DNA from 3 places in the Caldifermentibacillus hisashii genome. Region 1 is predicted to be linked to each of the others. Evidence: predicted binding sites of a transcription regulator. Region 1 holds the regulator's gene; each other region holds the start of a gene.
The links. Region 1 encodes LexA, which represses DNA repair genes until DNA is damaged. Its sites were predicted from a motif close to CGAACATATGTTCG; they were not measured.
Positions count from the first base shown of each region.

Region 2: a site for LexA is predicted at 4,938-4,951, ahead of NSQ14_RS10905 (DNA polymerase thumb domain-containing protein). Genes of this name have one in related genera too.
Region 3: a site for LexA is predicted at 2,680-2,693, ahead of NSQ14_RS05855 (DNA repair exonuclease). Genes of this name have one in related genera too.

Region 1 is NZ_CP155467.1:1,807,798-1,814,744, reverse strand. It holds gene sirA (sporulation inhibitor of replication protein SirA) at 58-510, opposite strand; gene NSQ14_RS08580 (DUF896 domain-containing protein) at 662-895, opposite strand; gene NSQ14_RS08575 (YneB family resolvase-like protein) at 908-1,585, opposite strand; gene NSQ14_RS08570 (hypothetical protein) at 1,626-1,805, opposite strand; gene lexA (transcriptional repressor LexA) at 1,951-2,571, shown strand; gene glnA (type I glutamate--ammonia ligase) at 3,060-4,397, opposite strand; gene NSQ14_RS08555 (MerR family transcriptional regulator) at 4,492-4,893, opposite strand; gene NSQ14_RS08550 (aminotransferase class I/II-fold pyridoxal phosphate-dependent enzyme) at 5,140-6,411, opposite strand; gene hflX (GTPase HflX) at 6,413-6,947, opposite strand, start outside.
Region 2 is NZ_CP155467.1:2,285,001-2,291,947, reverse strand. It holds gene hisIE (bifunctional phosphoribosyl-AMP cyclohydrolase/phosphoribosyl-ATP diphosphatase HisIE) at 1-570, shown strand, start outside; gene hisC (histidinol-phosphate transaminase) at 588-1,649, shown strand; partial or broken gene NSQ14_RS10925 (phenolic acid decarboxylase) at 1,780-1,950, shown strand; gene NSQ14_RS10920 (NAD(P)-dependent oxidoreductase) at 2,034-2,675, opposite strand; gene NSQ14_RS10915 (Rrf2 family transcriptional regulator) at 2,821-3,258, shown strand; gene NSQ14_RS10910 (tRNA dihydrouridine synthase) at 3,616-4,590, shown strand; gene NSQ14_RS10905 (DNA polymerase thumb domain-containing protein) at 4,986-6,245, shown strand; gene NSQ14_RS10900 (YolD-like family protein) at 6,339-6,680, shown strand; gene NSQ14_RS10895 (hypothetical protein) at 6,765-6,917, opposite strand.
Region 3 is NZ_CP155467.1:1,249,880-1,256,826, forward strand. It holds gene NSQ14_RS05835 (long-chain fatty acid--CoA ligase) at 1-253, shown strand, start outside; gene NSQ14_RS05840 (DUF1641 domain-containing protein) at 622-1,047, shown strand; gene NSQ14_RS05845 (NAD(P)/FAD-dependent oxidoreductase) at 1,107-2,285, shown strand; gene NSQ14_RS05850 (YhzD family protein) at 2,341-2,526, opposite strand; gene NSQ14_RS05855 (DNA repair exonuclease) at 2,719-3,924, shown strand; gene NSQ14_RS05860 (ATP-binding protein) at 3,986-6,947, shown strand, end outside.

The DNA.
Region 1 (6,947 bases):
TTTCCCATGTTTTGGTGAAAATTTCAATACTTAATTAACAAAATCACTAGAAACTATTCACCGAGAGGATAGAGTTTCCAAATAATGATGATCCTTCATCGGTTTAATCCAACCAAAACGTCCATTATCCAAATCAACAACTAGAAAATTGAATTCAGTCTTTCTTAACGCTTCCATAAATATCATATCGATATCCATTGTCCCGGTCGATTGCATAACACATTTTTTTGGATATATTTTAAAATTAACTGAACCTCGACTGTTTTCTACGAGAAACATCCCATTATTCATAATGAAATCTTTTCTTCCTTGTAATTGTTCGATTAGTTGTTTATAAATTTGGATTGCCGGTATCGACGAAGAAATATAGTCAATTTGTTTTGAAAGGATCTTTTTCGTTTTATTATTTGCTGTTTCATATTCCTTAAATAAATGATAAAAGAAATACTCTCTACCATAGTAAAAATTTGCAAATAATTCCTTAATGATATACATATCGTATTTTCTCATAATCTCCCGCCCCTTTTTCGTATAATTGGACAAATCTTTTATATATATTTTAATAGGCGGGAGACAAAAAAAATGTCGCTTTATTGAGAAAAATTTCTTCTATATTTGTCGAATTCTTGTAGTCTTTGGTCAAACACTCATTTTTAAATGATTAATGGTATCTTTTTCGTTTCTTAAGTTGCTTCAATTTTTCAGGTGTAACATCATTTCCATTCGGATCAATGACTGTTACATTTTCAATTGTTTTTTTAAATGAATTTCGGAAGGATTGCAAATATTCACTTCTCAATTTTGACTGTTCTTTTGCTTCTTCCACTGTCAACCCTTCCCTTTTCTTCTTTGCTGCCAATTCATTAATTCTGGCCAGTTTTTCTTTTGAAAGCATATGAAAACTCCTTTATTTATAATTAACATGGTTATCTTTGTTATTGACTTGCATTTCTTGACAATATTCTTGAAAACGTCTATGTACGGTTGCCTTGGATACTGAATATCCGAATCCCCTTAACGTTGCGGCTATATCTGAAAAAGTCAGTCCCATGTTTCGTAATCGAATAATTTCTTCCAATGGAACTTCTTTTCTATCACGGCCGGCATTTTCACCACGATTTGATAAATTCTGCTCCGGTCTGTATCCGGCCCGAACAGCACGTTCCATCCCGCGCTTGATTTTACTGTTATGTAACTTTCTTTGGTATTCTTCCACAAGACTTATAATTTTTAATACCATTGAATCCGCTTCGGAAATTTGTAATTCACCTTGATGAGAGATTGTATAAATTTTTACTCCCAGTTTAAACAATACGTGAAGAAGGGCGATTTTTGCATTCCCTCTGGCAAGTCTCGTTTCATCTTGAATTAAAAGTGCTTGGATTTGGTGTTCTTTAATTTTCTCCAATATTTCAAGGATACCAGGTCTGTCAAGATCATACCCGCTTGCTTGCTCACAAATTGTATCAACGACTTGAAATTGATACCTTTCTGAAAGAGCTTTAAGTTCTTCTTCCTGTCTGGCCAATGATGTTTCTTGTGACTCTTTTTCCGTACTTACCCGACAATAGATGATCGCTTTCAAAACAACACCTTCTAAAACATTGTTTGTATTATAGTATATATTATTCATTCATACTTGTCATTTCAACCGTATATTGTTCTAAATCTTTATGATCCTCTATTTTTTCCGTTTCATCGCTTGAGGATGATAATATATGTACATAAATGAGTCCACAAATAAATGAAATGAGTAATAATAGAATCACATAAGAATAATTTTTCCACAATTTTTGCAATAACATTCGATCACCCCGTTAACGAATATTAGTTCGTAACCTTATTATAAAACGAACGTATATTTGAGTCAAGAAAAATTTCGAACTTATGTTTGTCAAAATAATGTCAGTTATGATATACTATAGAAAAATATGCTAAGGGGTGTTGAATATGACTAAATTATCCAAACGTCAACAGGAAATTTTAGATTTTATTAAAAAAGAAGTAAGAGAAAAAGGGTATCCACCATCGGTTCGTGAAATTGGTGAAGCGGTTGGTCTATCCTCCAGTTCAACGGTACACGGTCATTTAGCCAGACTTGAGAGCAAAGGACTAATCCGCCGCGACCCTACTAAACCGAGAGCGATAGAAATTCTCGACAATAAAGGGTTGAATGAACCTGATGTTCCTGTGCGGAAAGTGCCAATTGTCGGTAAAGTAACCGCCGGAATGCCTATTACCGCTATTGAAAATATTGAAGACTATTTTCCTCTGCCGGAAAAAATTGCTCCCAGTGGAGATCCTGTTTTCATGTTGGAAATTATGGGAGAAAGTATGATTGAGGCAGGTATTTTAGATGGAGACTATGTAATTGTCCGACAACAAAGTACCGCAGAAAACGGTGATATCGTTGTCGCTTTAACTGAGGACAATGAAGCAACTGTAAAACGTTTTTATAAAGAGAAAAACTATATCCGACTACAACCGGAAAACGCAACAATGAACCCAATTATTGTTCCGAATGTTTCGATACTTGGAAAAGTAATCGGCGTCTATCGACAAATATATTAAACTTTTATAATCATAAGAAAAGCGCAGAGCGCCCGCTTAGCGACGTACAAACTGGAGCGCCCCGCAATGAGAACAGATTTGCTTCCTCGAATAGGCATCGCACGAAGAAAAAGCGATTAGCTTTTTCGAGGACTTTGAATAATCTTCCTTGAATAAGCATCGCACGAAGAAAAAGCGAGTAGCTTTTTCTAAGGAAAAGGAAACACGGTGAGGGACGAGCCGATGTTGACTTATCGTAGTGAAGCTACTCCTAGAGTGAACTTCATGAGTAATCTTCCTTGATATACTTCATGAAGCTTTGCGACGAGCTGAACATCCGCTTCCTCGAATAGGCTATGGCGCAGGAGCACATTAAAGGGGAGTTAGTTTCTCAGTCGCTGGCGCTCGTAGCTAGACAATAAAACTAATCCCAAGTTAATTGCTTGTATTTTTATACTTTCTTATACTATATGAAAGGGTGCCTCCCAAAAAGGAAGCACCCTTAAAAATTAATATAATTTCAAATATTGTTCTCTCTCCCAAGGTGTCACTTGCGTACGGAACATATCCCATTCAATTTCTTTCGCTTCGATAAAGTTTGTTAAAATATGTTCTCCTAAAGCTGACATAATGATATCATCTTCTTGCAATTTCTCTAAAGCTGATTGCAATGTTCCGGGAAGATCATTAATTCCTTCTGCCTCACGTTCTTCTTTTGTCATGACGTAAATATTTCGATCTACCGGACTTGGAGGTGTTAGTTTGTTCTTGATACCATCTAATCCAGCTTTCAATATAACCGCCATAGCTAAATACGGATTAGCAGACGGGTCTACGCTACGCAATTCAATACGGGTACTCATCCCTCTTGAAGCAGGAACCCGAACCAATGGACTACGGTTTCGTGCCGACCATGCAACATAAACCGGTGCTTCATATCCCGGTACTAACCGTTTGTATGAGTTAACTGTTGGATTTGTAACAGCCGTAAAGTTTGGCGCATGTTTCAAAACTCCAGCCATAAATTGATAGGCTGTTTCACTTAATTCCAATTCACCTGTTGGATCATAAAATGCATTGGCACCCTCTTTAAACAAAGAAATATTACAGTGCATTCCGGAACCGTTAATTCCAAAAAGCGGTTTTGGCATAAATGTTGCGTGAAGACCATGTTTACGTGCAATTGTTTTTACAACCAGTTTAAAAGTTTGGATTTCATCACAGGCAGTAACAACATCTTCGTATTTGAAATCAATTTCGTGTTGACCGGGTGCTACTTCGTGATGGGATGCTTCAATTTCAAAACCCATATCTTCCAGTTCAACGACAATGTCTTTTCGACAGTTTTCACCTAAATCAGTCGGTGCCAAATCAAAATAACCGCCATGATCGTTTAATTCCATTGTCGGTTCTCCGTTAGCATCCAATTTAAACAAGAAAAATTCAGGCTCAGGACCTAAATTAAATTGTGTAAAACCGAGTTCTTTCATTTCTTCAACAATTCGTTTTAAATTGTTACGCGGATCTCCCATAAATGGTGTACCATCCGGATTGTAAATATCACAAATCATCCGAGCCACTTTACCACGACCGGCCGTCCACGGAAAGACCACCCAAGTATCTAAGTCCGGATATAAGTACATATCACTTTCTTCAATACGGACAAATCCTTCAATCGATGAACCGTCGAACATGATTTTATTATCCAGTGCTTTTTCAAGTTGGCTCAATGGAATTTCTACGTTTTTAACCGTTCCTAAAATGTCTGTGAATTGCAAACGTATGAAAGCCACGTTTTCTTCTTTTGCCATCCGAATAATATCATCGCGATTATATTTTTTTCCCATTGTCTTTTTCCTCCATCATTTTCTTTAATAATCTTTAACTCTATTGATTGTGATAACCTCATTAATACGAATGTGGTTCTTTTTTTGTATGCTCCTAGTGAAAGAAACGATACATGTCCCCTTGCCGTAAATCAGAACGATTGATTCGACTGTTGGTAAGTAACTCATTCCTTAAGATCTTTCTTAGTTCTTTTTCCGAAATTTCTTGGTCTCTTTCCTTTTTTCGGTTTTGCTTTTCTAACTTTTCCAGTTCCTTCATCGCAAAGATTTGTTTAATCCCTGCGATATTAACGCCTTGATCTAAAAGGTCTTTAATTTCCAAGAGCTTATCGATATCATTCAAAGAAAACATTCGCTGGTTCCCTTTTGTCCGTGCCGGAACCACCAATTGATGTTCTTCGTAGTACCGAATTTGTCTCGCTGTAAGTTCCGTCAGTTCCATCACAGTTCCTATAGGAAATAAAGGTAGGGATCTGCGAATTTCTTTTCCGCTCACCTTTCCGCCCCCTTTACAAATTATTTATTATCATTATATCCAATGTTAAATATAATGTCAACAACATGTGAGCATATCTAACATATTATTTACGACTTAAATGATGGATGTAGAAATAAAAAAATGGTTCACCGACAAAGAGCTAATTTTTTAAAAACTTAAACCGACCATTGTTTGTACATATCGACCATTTCGAAAGAACTTTTTGGGTTCTAATCAAAAGATGGCTGGGGTGTTTTTTCATGTTTATTCAATGGTGATTAACTGTTTTTCAATTAACCTGTTGACGGCAAGACAAATAGCAATTTTGACATGTTCATAAGTTAATCCCCCCTGAACATAAGCAATATACGGAGGGCGTATTGGGCCGTCTGCAGATAATTCAATACTTGCACCTTGAATAAAGGTACCTGCGGCCATAATCACATCATCTTCATACCCCGGCATATAACTTGGATAAGGTGTAAATTTTGAATTAACAGGAGAAGCATACTGAATTGCTTGACAGAAAGCGATCATTCTATCCTTATCATTAAATTGAACAGATTGAATGAGGTCGGTCCTTTTTGCATCCCAAGATGGATTTGTATTCAATCCAATACGTTCCAACATCGCTGCAGTAAATACGGCACCTTTTAATGCTTGACCAACAATATGGGGTGCTAGGAAAAAACCTTGATACATTTCAAGTAAGCTATATAGGGAGGCACCAGCTTCACCACCCAGTCCGGGAGCCGTTAATCGATAAGCACATTTATTTACCCACTCTCTTTTCCCGACAATATAGCCTCCCGTTTTTACAATGCCGCCTCCTGGATTTTTTATTAACGAACCGGCCATTAAATCGGCACCGACATGAGTTGGCTCCAATTCTTCAACAAATTCTCCATAACAATTATCTACAAAAATAACTACATCTTTTTTAATCTCTCTAACAAAATCAATCATTTCTTTTATTTCATTTACAGTAAATGATGGTCGGTCGGCATAACCTTTTGAACGTTGAATCCCAATCATTTTTGTTTTCGGATGAATACGTTCAGCAATGTTTTTAAAATCAGGTCTCCCCTCCTGTGTAAGCGGAACGGTTTGATAACCAATGCCAAATTCTTTTAAATTTCCATTTTCTGACCCGCGTATACCAACGATTTCCTCCAAAGTATCATAAGGATTGCCGGTAATATAAAGAAGTTCATCTCCCGGCCTTAGAACTCCGAATAAGCATGTAGAAATGGCGTGGGTACCGGAAATAATTTGTGGCCTGACCAATGCAGCCTCGGTACCAAAACAATCGGCATATACTTTTTCTAACGTATCTCTACCAATATCATCATAGCCGTATCCCGTTGAAGGAATAAAATGTGAATCACTGACTTCATTTTTTTGGAAACTTTTCAATACACGATATTGATTGTTTTCGACAATTTTATCAATTTGATCATGTATGGGTCGAATTTTCATTTCCACCTCATTAATAATTGATTGAAGTTTTGCATTGTTGGTTAGTACATTTTCCATGTTATTCTCCATCTCCGTCATTTTGTTTCTTGATTTCCCCATATAGAGGGGAGTGGGCAAAAATATAGCCTTTACATTGATAGGTTTCGTCACTTTCCAAAAATTTGAGCTCCCGTAAAATGGTTTCCTCTTTTAGCCGGGCTAATAATTTTCCGGATGTCGAGGGCAAGTTGACTTCATGTTGGACCATTTCTTCTATCATCATCTCTTCAATTTTACGCTTTAGTCGCTCACGATCAGCAAGGTTTAAGGCACTGATTTGTAACACCTTACCGTCCGCTGTTGGAACAAAATCATTGTGGACCCGATCCATTTTATTATATAAAACGAGTTGGGGAATTTTCTCAACATGTAACTCTTTTAATATTTTATTCACGGTTTTTTCATGTTGATCGTAATCCGGATTGGAAGCATCGATGACATGAAGCAACAGATCGGCTTCTGCAACTTCTTCCAATGTGGAACGAAATGCTGCAACCAGTGTTGTTGGTAAATCTTCAATAAAACCGACTGTATCGCTTAATAAAACAGTAAAT
Region 2 (6,947 bases), 480 kb from region 1:
TATATGAATAAACAATCATTGGAAAAAACATTGGAGACAGGGACCACTTGGTTTTATAGCCGCAGTCGAAACGAACTTTGGAATAAAGGTGCAACATCCGGTCATTTTCAACAGGTTAAAAGAATGTCCTATGATTGTGATGGAGATGCGGTTTTAGTAGAAGTAGAACAACTTGGTGTTGCCTGTCATACCGGAGAGGCCAGCTGTTTTCATAATGAAGTTTACTCACAAGATCCATTTGCAGACTACAACCGGGAAATCGTTACGGAGCTATACCAATTTTTGCAAGACCGTAAATTAAATCCGGTTGAAGGTTCTTATACGAACTACTTATTTGAAAAAGGGTTGGATAAGATTTTAAAGAAAATCGGTGAGGAGACAACCGAAGTGATTATAGGCGCGAAAAATCCGGACCGTGAAGAATTGATTTTTGAATTAGCCGACCTCATCTATCATTCGTTAGTGTTAATGATTGAAAAGGATATTCGAATAGAAGAATTGAAAAAGGAACTAATGAAACGGATGACGAAAAAGCAACAAAAGGGTAAAGACAAAATTTTGCCGATGTAAGGGAAGGGGGACTTGTGTTGAGTAAATTTTGGAGCGAGGTAACCCGGCTGACGGAACCTTATGTGCCGGGTGAACAACCAAAAGTGAAAAATATGATTAAATTAAATACAAACGAAAATCCGTATCCCCCGTCGCCGAAAGTTCTGGCAGCGTTAAAAGGAGCGGTCGATGGAAATCTGCGCTTGTATCCCGATCCGACTGCTGATGAGTTATGTGAGGCAATTGCAAAGGCATACGACGTGGCAAAAAGTCAGGTGTTTATCGGTAACGGCTCCGATGAAGTGCTTGCCTTTTCCTTTTTGGCTTTCTTCAATCAGGGCGAGCAAATTTTGTTTCCGGATATCACATACAGTTTTTATCCGGTCTATGCAAATTTGTATCGTCTTGACTATAAAGAAGTACCATTGAATGAAGATTTCACGATTCCGGTTGAGCAATTTTTTCATGCGGAAGGCGGCGTCATTTTTCCCAATCCGAATGCGCCGACAAGTATTGGTTTAGGGTTGGAACAAATAGAAAAAATCTTGCAAAACAATCCTGACAAAGTGGTTATGGTTGATGAAGCGTATATTGATTTTGGCGGAGAGTCTGCTGTGCCTTTAACCCGACGTTATGAAAATTTGCTTGTTATCCAAACATTATCGAAATCCCGATCACTTGCGGGCCTCCGTGTCGGCTTTGCATTCGGTAACGAGCAATTAATTGAGGGACTGAACCGGATTAAAAATTCATTTAATTCTTATACATTGGATCGCCTGGCATTGGTCGGGGCGAAAGCGGCCATTGAAGATACAGCATATTTTGAAGAAACGCGGTCAAAAATTATAGAAACTCGTCATCGTGTAATCGGCGAGCTGAGGCAATTGAATTTCACGGTATTGGATTCACAGGCGAACTTCCTTTTTATGAAACATGGACGGGTAGATGCGAAACAAATCTTTGAAACGTTGAAAGAGAAAGGGATTTATGTACGTTACTTCAATAAATCGCGAATTGATCAGTTTTTGCGTGTGACGATTGGCACGGATGAAGAGATGAATCGTCTGATGGAGGAATTGGCGACAGGTATATTGTCCTAACGGATGGTGCAAAGGGATTAAGTGTTCACCAAGCTAACTGAACTCAAATTTTTTGTTGGTAAAAGAGGCTGTCCGTGAGTGCTTTAAATTCGACTTATAAGCTCCCGCTACTGCCTGTTTATCATTACCAATGGAAGAATCCCGCGAAAAATAGGAAACTTACCCGAAATATGTGGTTCCTGAATTCGCGGATATAACTTATATCCAGAATGAAGGGATGAATAACGAAAAAGTCATTTTAGAGGCACCGTATTCAACAATGGTCGATGACATCCGCTCAGGAAAACTAAAATTTTCATAAGCAACATAAACAAATTACACGAAAAAAGTTGGAAAAAACCAGCCTTTCGCTTTGAAAGGTTGGTTTTCTTCTGACTGCTGCTGTTATTCCGCTTCGCCGACAACAGAAAAACGTTCGTTTTTGTGCTGTGGATTTTCAATTTCATCTAGGATCGCAATCGCGAAATCTGCATAGCTGATGTAACTCTCCCCTTTTGAATTCAAAGTAAGTACATCTCCGCCTTTTTTGTAGGAGCCGGTTCGTTTACCTGCCGGATCAAAGAACCCGGCTGGACTTACAAATGTCCATTGGATACCGGTGGAATGCTGCAGATCTTCTAAATTCTGCCCCTGGTTTTTCGCAGTTGGCAGGAATGCAGCGGGAAAATCAGGTGTATCCATGACACGAACGGTTTTTGATTCATCCGTAAATAGGCTGCCGGCACCGCCAACAACGATAAGGCGTGTGTTGGGAGCTGCCTTTAAAGCTTCGATTAAAACCCGGCCGGCTTCCACATGTTGATGTTCCTGACCGGGAGCAGCACCAAATGCATTAACGACAACATCATATTTTTGAAGATCTTCGGATTTGATATCGAAAATATTTTTTTCAACCACATGAACCTGTTTGTTTTGAATTTTCGAGGCATCCCGGACAATTGCTGTCACTTCATGGCCTCTTTCAACAGCCTCCTGAAGAATAAGGCTGCCTGCTTTTCCGCTGGCACCAATGATTCCAATTTTCATATGGCATTCCTCCTAAGATATGTAATTTGTTTTGTTACATGTAATCATTATAATTACAAGTGATGAAAATGTCAATGCTATTTATTTTTGATTTAAGTTATACTATACTTGTAATCATATGAATTACATGAGGAGAGTGACTAAAATGTCAATCAGCAGCCGTTTTGCTGTCGGGATTCATATATTGGTTTTAATTGAAATGAATAAAGATGGCGTGAGTTCTTCCGAATTTTTAGCCGAGAGTGTCAATACAAATCCTGTTGTCATCCGGAAAATCATGGGAATGTTGAAAAAATCCGGTTTAGTAGAAGTGCATCCGGGAAAAGCGGGGGCAAAACTGGCAAAAGACCTGTCCGACATTACACTGCTTGATGTCTATAAGGCGGTGAATGTTGTCCAGGACAGGGCGTTATTTAGCATCCATCAGAATCCTAATCCGAAATGTCCTGTGGGAAGAAATATTCAAGATACAATTGAACCGATATTTGAAGCATCCCAGATCGCAATGGAGAAAGTTTTAGAGAACGTGACATTGGAAGATGTGGTAAAAGATATTTCCAAAAAAGAGAACATTATTTGTTAAAAAAGACATTCCAAATCGAATGTCTTTTTTCATTCTTCATCGTGCTCTGTAAGTATCCGATATTTCTCATTAAAAGAATTTATAATGGTTTAATGCCATATTGAGAAGATTAACCTGTTAGTCATACTTTTCAAGTTTGTCTTATCTATAGAATACTCTCGGTGATGCAAAAATCGAAGCAGAAAGCCGTATACTCGCATTCAAGATAAACTCAATTTTAAATGGGAATGTTCAAAATATACTATCGTTTGATAAAAAGGGCAGAAGCATGATATAAGTGTAAAAGGCATATTTTTGTTTTTTATTTGAAATAAATGTTTGACCTGTTATTTCATATGATAGGATGTGAAATGAAAAATGAAAAATAACTTTTGGCGTGAACTACCACGGCCATTTTTTATACTTGCACCAATGGAAGATGTGACGGATGTTGTTTTTCGTCATGTCATAAGTAATGCCGCCAGACCGGATGTGTTTTTTACAGAGTTTACCAACACGGAAAGTTTTTGTCACCCTGAGGGAAACATGAGTGTGCGCGGGCGCTTGACATTTACAGAAGATGAACAGCCGATTGTGGCCCATATATGGGGGGATAAGCCGGAATATTTTCGGCAAACGAGTATCGGTGTGGCAAAGCTTGGGTTTAGTGGTGTGGATATTAATATGGGCTGTCCGGTACCGAATGTGGCATCCAAAGGGAAAGGAAGCGGTCTGATTCGTCGTCCGGAAGTCGCTAGTGATATCATCCAAGCCGCAAAAGCAGGAGGATTACCTGTAAGTGTAAAGACAAGGCTTGGCTACACTGATGTGGACGAGTGGCGGGACTGGCTGACACATGTATTGAAACAAGACATTGTGAATCTTTCTATTCATCTGCGTACAAGAAAGGAAATGAGCAAAGTAGATGCCCATTGGGAACTGATTCCGGAGATTAAGAAACTTCGTGATGAGGTGGCACCAGACACACTTTTGACAATCAACGGGGATATTCCCGACCGGCAAACCGGTTTGAAGCTTGCCGGTCAATATGGTGTTGACGGAGTTATGATTGGCCGCGGTGTTTTTAAAAACCCATTTGCTTTTGAAAAAGAGCCGAAAGAACATAGCAGTAAGGAATTGTTGGATCTGTTAAGGTTGCATTTGGATCTCTTTGATAAATACTCGGAATTAGAACCGCGTTCTTTCAAACCTCTTCATCGCTTTTTTAAGATTTATGTCAAAGGGTTTAATGGTGCCGGTGAATTGAGAAATCAATTGATGAACACAAAATCTACCGAGGAAGTCCGCGCATTGCTTAATGCCTGGGAAGAAAGAGTTCCATTGTTTCAGTAAAACGTGACGTGGGGGGCAAAGACGAGCCGACAGTAGCCCGGGGCAGATCAGGAAAAAAATGCTGCATCCGGATTACTATCCGCCCTAATTTAATAGAAGTACAAACTAAGGCTGGGTCCATGAATGGGTCCGGCTTTTTTTTACTTTTCTTGGCCATTTGTTTGGCAAAAGTCAGGGTAGATTTCTCTTGTTATGTACACTCTTTTTTCTATCTTTTCACGAACCTGCTCGTCCATACAATACCCTGCAAACGCTTGTCTTAATATTAGTTTGCCAATGAGGATATTGGAAAAAATTGTTATTGAAAACGAACTTATATTCTTATAAAATGATGCATATACTTATTTCAAACATACGTTTGTAATTGTGCCCCGGGTTTTGAAGGAGATGGTAAAATGGTGGATTATAGCCGTTTGCCGGATCAACATATTTTGTGTGTTGATATTAAGAGTTTTTATGCCAGTTGTTCAGCAGTGATGTATGGGCTTGATCCGCTCGAATGCTATTTGGTCGTTGTCGGTGATAAACAACGGGAAGGAAGTGTTGTGTTGGCTGCCTCCCCGCAGATGAAAAAAGAGTTTGGGATTCAAACAGGATCCCGCTTGTTTGAAGTGCCAAATGATCCACGGATAGAAATTGTTGAGCCGCAAATGGCGACTTATTTGCGGGTATCAACGGAAATCACTCGACTGTTCAATCGTTATGTGCCAAAAGAAGCTATTCATGTTTACAGTGTCGATGAGAGTTTTATTAAGGTTGATGGAACGGCACATTTATGGGGTGGAGTCAGACAGATTGCCGAAAAGATAAAAGACGATTTGATGCGAGAATTCCAGCTGACTTGTGCGATTGGAATCGGCCCCAATATGCTCATGGCAAAACTGGCCCTGGATTTGGATGCGAAAACATCCGGGATTGCCCACTGGACATATGAAGATATACCAAAAAAGTTATGGCCTGTCTCACCCTTGAAAAAAATGTGGGGAATTGGCAGCCGTCTCGAAAAAACATTAAATAATATGGGGATTTTTTCAGTCGGGCAATTGGCTCATTATGACTTGGAAAAATTAGAAAAGAAATTTGGCATTATGGGGAATCAGCTTTATTACCACGCCTGGGGAGTCGATCTATCAGAAATCGGGGCGCCGATCATGGACGGTCAAGTCAGTTTCGGCAAAAGTCAAATTTTGTTGCGCGATTATAAAAACATAACCGAAATCAAGCATGTCATCTTAGAAATGTGCGAAGAAGTAGCAAGGCGGGCGCGGACAGGAAAATATGCGGGACGGACAATCAGCCTTGGTATTGGTTACAGTCATGAAGAATTAGGCGGCGGATTTTATCGGTCGAAAACGGTTGAAACACCGACGAATATTACAATGGATCTGTACCGGGTTTGTTTGGAGCTTTTTAACAAGCATTATGACGGGCGAACGGTACGGCAAATTTCCATTGCTTTGTCCAATATTGTCCCGGATGAAAGCATTCAGCTCGATTTATTTGATCCAAATTTATGGAAGAAAAAGAAATTAGGTTATACCGTGGACAGAATTCGTCAACGGTTTGGTTCTGCCTCCCTGCTTAGAGCAGTTTCCTATACGGAAGGGGGAACAGCACGGAGAAGGGCGAAACTTGTCGGCGGGCATAAAGCGTAATCATTTTTGGAAAATGTACCGACGAGACACCTGATTATAAAGATCGGATAGACCTGCTTTATAGTATTTACTGTATCATTAAGCGGGAAAGGGATGATGAAGATGATTCGCGATCGCGGACGAATCAAATGGACGGCAATGATGCTGCCGGAGCATGTCAAAATGTTGCGTGATTGGGCAGAAGAGGATTTGTGGGAATCACCAAAGGAATTGGATGAACAACAATTGGAAGAATTTAATGAAAAGGTACAAGTGGCCAAAGCAATGAATAGAAAGGTGACCATTCAATATTATGTCGGACATCATTACAAGACAATCAACGGAAATATCCGCTCGTTTGACACCCTCCAAAACGATATACAAGTGGTAAATGAAGAAGGAGATATCCATTCCATCCCACTGGCGGCGATTACTGCCATCGAATATATGGAATGACTTGTTAATCAAAAAAAAGGAGATAAGAGCCAAAGGAAGTGCTCGATTCTCCTTAATGCTAGGCAACCATTGAATAGATATCGTTTAGCTTTTTAAAATCCGCCAGCCAATATATAAGAAAACGATGAATATCACTGCTGTAAATAGAAAAGAAATCATGCCAAAAACAAGTTTAAACATAATTTTAATAAGGAAAATGGCTAGGAAAAATAGAAGTATTAATTTTAGTAATTTCATCTAAAGTCCTCCCGTAAATAGAAAGAAATA
Region 3 (6,947 bases), 560 kb from region 1:
TGTTTTTGAAGCTGCTGTCGTCGCCATACCGCATGAAAAGTGGCAAGAAAGACCCGTTGCCTGCGTTGTGTTGAAAGACCAATATAAGGATAAAATAACTGAGGATGAATTATATGAATTTTTGAAACCCCAATTTGCTAAATGGTGGTTACCGGATAAAATTCTTTTCATGAATGAAATCCCGAAAACATCAGTTGGTAAATTTTTAAAACGTGCGTTAAGAGATCAAGTAAAAGAATTATTGAATGTTTAAGGAAAATTATATTGCAATAAAAAAAGAGGGACGGCTATGTTCCTCTATCTATCGGAATATCACTGTTCTTTTAACTGATTTCTTCATATTTTAATTAAATAGAATGAGATTCATTCCCGATTTCGAAATAATTTTTGATTTTTAGTGACAAATTGTTTACAATAGTTATTGGGAAACAGTAAATCTCATATAAGTTTAAATCAATTTTTCTTGTTTTCTTATCAGGGTCCAAAATGGAGTAGGGGATAATTTGTGACTTTTAGAACATTCTGTGAAAGCATATTAGGAAGAGTTACAAATTAATAACATTCCATAATGGATTTTCAAATAACCCAATTTTTTATTAATAGGACGTGGAGGGGAATAGCATGTCAAATGTAATGGAAGATGGAAACATGGAAAAAACTTTACCTCAAGGTGAGCGCGATCTTTTGGATCAGTTGCTTAAGCCGGAAGTACAACAATCATTAACGGTGTTAGTGGAACAGCTTCCAAAGTTAACGGAATTAATAACGGTCCTGACAAAAAATTTAGAAGTCGTAAAATCCCTGGTTACCGATGAAGTCTTGAAGGAGGATACGGTGGGGGCGATTAAAGAAGTAGCAGAACCGGTGATTCATTCAGCGAAACATTTAGCAGCTAATGTAATTGAAGCAAAAGACCGTGCCGAAGAAAGTCAAGAAGTCATCGGTATTTTTGGTTTGTTGAAATTGTTAAAAGATCCACAAGCTCAAAAAATGTTACGTTTTCTTAATGCTTTCTTAAAAGTTGCGGCAGAAAAAGAACATAAATAATCAGTTCAATTGTGTGTATCTAAGGGAAAAGATTTTTACATATGAACGGAGGAAGAAAAATGTCGAAGGAAATTGTCATTTTAGGTGGGGGCTATGGCGGTGTATTGACCGCTTTGACAGTTCGTAAATATTTAGATGAAACAAAAGCCAAAGTAACAGTTGTGAACAAATATCCGACACATCAAATTATTACAGAATTACACCGACTTGCAGCAGGAAATGTTTCGGAACAACGAGTTGCTTTACCTTTGAAAAAATTGTTTAAAGGAACAGCGATTGATTTCATTGTTGCAGAAGTGGAATCTTTTTCGGTGGACAATAAACAAGTAAAATTATCGAACGGTGACACGTTAAGTTATGACATGCTCGTTGTCGCTTTGGGCAGTGTTACCGGATATTTCGGCATCCCGGGACTCGAAGAAAACAGTATGGTGCTCAAATCTGTGGATGATGCAAAGAAAATTCGTGAACATATTGAAGAGAGAATTCGTCAATATGCGGAAACGAAAAATCCGGAAGATGCGCATATTCTAATTGGTGGCGGCGGTTTAACCGGGGTCGAACTAGTCGGTGAAATTGCTGACTTGCTTCCGGAATTGACGAAAAAATATGGTGTTCCCCGCAGTGAAATAAAATTGCAACTTGTCGAAGCAATGCAGAAAATTTTACCGGTGCTGCCTGATACTTTAATTGAACGGGCTCAAAAAAGTCTGGAAGCACGTGGTGTTGAATTTTTAATTGGTCTTCCGGTAACAAAAGTGGAAGGCAATATCGTTTCATTGAAAGATGGCAGTGAAATCAAAACCAATACTTTTGTTTGGACCGGCGGAGTTCAAGGGAATCCATTAGTAGGCGAGTCCGGATTAGAAGTAAACCGCGGTCGTGCTTCCGTAAACGAATACTTGCAATCAACTTCCCATCAAGACGTGTTTGTTGTGGGTGACAGTGCAGTTGCTTTTGCCCCGGATGGTCGTCCATATGCACCAACAGCACAAAATGCATGGCAAATGGGCGAAACGGTTGGTTATAACTTATTTGCTTATTTGGAAGGAAAATCATTGGAAGTATTCAATCCGGTTAATTCAGGAACATTGGCCAGTCTTGGTCGGAAAGATGCAGTGGCTTCGGTCGGAGCAAATGGGACGGAATTACACGGAATCCCTGCTTCTCTATTAAAAGAAGCAAGTAATTTGCGCTATTTATCTCATATTAAAGGTTTATTTTCATACGCATATTAATGATACAATTGAAGCAAAAGCGCCGGAATTTTGTTATCCGGCGCTTAATCTTTTTTTATACATGAAATAACAGCAGTTTCCCATCCGGTGATACAAGGCGGTGCGTTTTATTCAATAAATCTTTTTCAGTTAACATTGTTTCTGCTAGCTGTTTTGCCTCTTGGTCACTTTTTGCCTCAATGGATTCATCCAATAATTTTTCCCCTGCTTGTTCAAAAGCCGTTAGTTTATAAATTGGCATTAAATTACCCCCATATCTTTTCAATAATAAATTTTTATCCCGCAATACTTAATTGATTCGACAAATTAATGAAAATTCCTGCATTCCGTCGGGAAATGTGTAAAAAATTTGTGTTTCCTTCGTGCATTATATATAAAAATATGGCATAATAAAAGAACATATATTCGTGCGATTAAGGATGGGGAGATTATCGTGAAATCAATCAAATTTATTCATTGTGCGGATTTGCATTTGGATAGTCCATTTGTCGGGCTAAAAAATATACCTGCCGCTATACACGAAAAAACAAAACGCTCAACTTTTGCATCATTTTCAAAAATTGTTGAGGTCGCGATTAAGGAAAGGGTAGATTTCGTGATTATTGCCGGAGACTTATATGATGGGGAAGACCGCAGCATCCGGGCACAATTGTTTTTGCGAAGAGAAATGGAAAGGCTCGAACAGGAAGGGATTGGCGTTTTCCTCGTCCATGGAAACCATGATCATTTATCCGGCAATTGGACAAAACTTGAATGGCCTAAAAATGTTTACCAGTTTCCGGCCACGGTAGAGGTCATTCCATATGAAACGAAAAATAAAACACGCATCCATTTCTACGGCTTCAGTTATCCAAAGAAACATGTCTTTGAACGGATGATTGATCATTACCAAAAAAAAGACGGAGCGGATTATCATATCGGTATTTTGCATGGCCACGATTCAAATAATCTCGCTCATTACAGCTATGCTCCATTTAAAGTGAAGGAGTTAATCGAAAAGGATTTTGATTACTGGGCACTTGGACATATTCATAAATCACAAATTTTACATAAAGAGCCGATGATCGTGTATCCCGGTAATATTCAAGGAAGACATAAAAACGAAACGGGTGCAAAAGGTTGTTACTTAATCGAGATGGATCATTTTGAAACGAGATGGAAATTTATCGAAACAGCTCCGATCCGTTGGGAAACGTGGGAATTAACCGAAAAAGAACCGTTTCGTTGTTTTGATGATTTTTATCAAACCATCATCGGAATAAAGGATTACTGGCGGCAAAAGGGGACCAATGTTTTTTTGCAAATAAATTTTAATGAAAACCAATTTGATGTATTGACAGACCGTATCGATCTTGAAGATATGTTACAACTATTACAAGAAGGTGAAGAACAGCAAGATTGTTTTATTTGGATTTATCAACTCGATATTCAGGAAAATGACACGAACAGGCAAGTTATTTCCGATGATTTTTTTCAAGAATTATCAAAGCAATTTCAACATGTTGATATAAAAGAACCGCTCTCTTTTCTTTTTGATCATCCGAAAGCAAGAAAATATTTAGCCCCTTTAACCGAGGGAGAACAACAACAAATTTTACATGAGGCTGAAAAACTCCTCTTTCGTCTATTAAAAGGGTAAAAAAGCCGGAACTAGGCGTGCTGCCACGGATGAAAAATGTTTTTCGCGAGGGGTGAAGATAATGATTATAAAAGAGTTAGTCATCTATGGGTACGGAAAGTTTGAACAATACTATCTAAAGTTACAGCCATTTTCTTTGATTTATGGAAAAAATGAAGCAGGCAAGTCTACCATCATGTCTTTCATCCATAGCATTCTTTTCGGCTTTCCATTGAAACAACAAAGTGAATTACGATATGAACCGAAAACAAGTTCCAAATATGGCGGTCGGATTGTTTTGGAAGACCCTGATTGGGGCATTGTCCAAATTGAACGGGTGAAAGGAAAAGCAATCGGTGATGTAACGGTAAAACTTGAAGACGGCACAATCGGTGATGAAGAATTGTTGCAAGTGATTTTGGGTGGTATGGAAAAATCGACCTATCAATCAATCTATTCCTTTGATATTCATGGGTTACAAAATGTCCAAAAGGTGAAAGGGGAAGAGCTTGGGAAATTTTTATTCTCGACAAGCGCGATTGGAACGGAACAAATTATGGAAACAGATCAGTTCCTTGATAAAGAAATGGACAAGCTGTTTAAACCAAACGGATCAAGGCCGGACATCAATAAACAAATAGCAAAGATGAAGGTGCTGGACAATCAATTAAAGGATGCCAAGAGAAAAATTATAAACTATGAAACTTTGTTGCAAAATTTAACGAACACGGATAACCAACTGGAAGCTAAACGGAAACAAATGGCGGATATTCAACAGGAAATTTTTGAAAAGAAAGAATGGAATCGGATATATCCGTTGTTTATGCAGAGAAAAAATCTTGAGGAGAAACTCACGGAACTGGGTGAATTTCAGTTTCCAAGTAACGGAATTACCCGTTATGAAAAGTTGGCAGCTGAATTACGTACAACAAAAAAACGGCTCGTCCCGTTAAATGAACAATTGGAGGAAATAACAAAAGAGCTCGAAACGATTGAAGTAGATGAACGGATTACGGAGAATAAAGAACCAATCCAATTCATTGTCGAGGATTTACCGAATTACCGTCAAGAAGCCGGAAAGTTGAAAGAGCTAGCCGTCCAAATCAACCAAATTGAGGATGAGTTGCTGCAAATAAAGACTAAGTTACATTATCAAGGTGATCTAGAAGCGATCAAGCAATTTGACTTAAGTTTTGCCAAAAAAGATCAAATCATGAAGCTGGTAAAGAAACAAATTCATCTGGATGAAAGAAAAAGGGAACTGGAGAAAAATGAAAATGAACTGGGGCAAAAATTAAAGCAGCAAAAATCATTTGTAAATGAACTTGCTCGCAGCCGCTTAAATAAAAAAGAACGGCTTCATTTGGAGAATGTACTTAAGCAGGAGCAAGAAATAAATGAAATTGAAAGCGAACTGAAGTGGATTGACAGTCAACTATCCCAGCTACAGAACAAACAATCGATTAAAAAATCAGGAAAAACGACCTTACTGTTTGTGTTTGGTTGTATTTGTATGATTACTCTTGCCTTATTTTGGTTTGATTATTGGCAAATAGCTTTGGGAATTTTATCGGCCTCAGTTTTATTTTCCCTGTTTCTCGTCATAACAGGATGGAGAAAAGCGTCGGATGCAACGATCAAAATGAATGAACCATTAATTTTGAAAAAGAGGCAATTGGAAAAGAAATATGATGAAATTCAGATCACTTCAGAAGACATTGAACAAGCCCGTGAAAAATTGAATAAAGATCAGCTTATTGCTAAACAGGAAGAAATTGAGAATATTCGGCTCGAACAATTAGAACGGCAATTTGACGAATTAGTTGCAAGTTTTGAACATTGGGAGAATGAAACAAGGGCCATCAATGATGAATTGCTGGAAATGGGAAGAAGTTACTTTTTACCGGACTATATGGCGAAACATCATTTAATGGAATGTTTTACACTGCTTGAACAGTTGAAAACACGCTGGAACGAAAAACAACGAATGTCCCAACAAATTGAGCATTTGAAAATGATCCAGACAGAAAAAGAAGCGATTTTATCAAAATATGATTGGCTTTTTCATGCTTCCTCGCAAAACTATGAGGAAAGAGTACTGCTGCTCAAAACAGAATTGAATAAACAATTGGAGCTTGAGAAAATTCAAGCTGAGAAACTGGCAAAACAACAAGAGCTCGTTAACCAAATTGCGACATGTAAAGCGGAATTGAAGCAAGTCGAACAGGAAATTAACGTATTATTCCAACAAGCAAACGTTGAAACGGAAGCTCAATTTTACTTAGTTGGAGAAAAAAATGAAAAACGGAACGAGTTATTGAATGAATTCGAACTTGTTAATAAACAGTTGGCTCATTCGAACTTAAATCTTCCGGATGGAATGAACCTTATCCCTTCCTATGTGGATGAAACAACATTTACCGAATTGAACCGAATAAAAGAGGCGATAGGCAAAGAAATTGAACAATTAGAGAAAGAACGGGTATCTATTCGCCATGAAATCACGTTGATAGAAGAAGGCGGTACCTATACAGAACTGTTACATCAATTTCATCAAGAAAAATACGAACTGGAAGAAATGGCGCGAACATGGGCTGTGTTTCAGACGGCAAAATATGTATTGCAAAAGGGGATGGAAAAATATAAGGTTGAACGTCTTCCAAAGGTTCTTTTACAGGCTTCTAAATATTTTTCTTTTATCACCGACGGGGCTTATAAGCAGATTTTTCTTGATCAAGAAAGTGACCAACTGTTTGTCGAACGAAAGGATGGTATGCTTTTTACTCCTAATGAAGTTAGTCAGGCAACAGGAGAACAATTGTATATCAGTTTGCGCTTTGCCTTGGCTGTTCTTAGTCATAAGCAAAACCCATACCCGTTCATTATTGATGATGGTTTTGTTCATTTTGATGAAGACCGGCGAGACCAAATGATGTACTTGTTAAAGGAAATTTCTGCTGAATCCGGTGTTCAAATTCTTTTCTTTACATGCCATAATATTTTTAAAAGCTATTATGGTAGACAGCAATCGGTCGTTTTCCTTT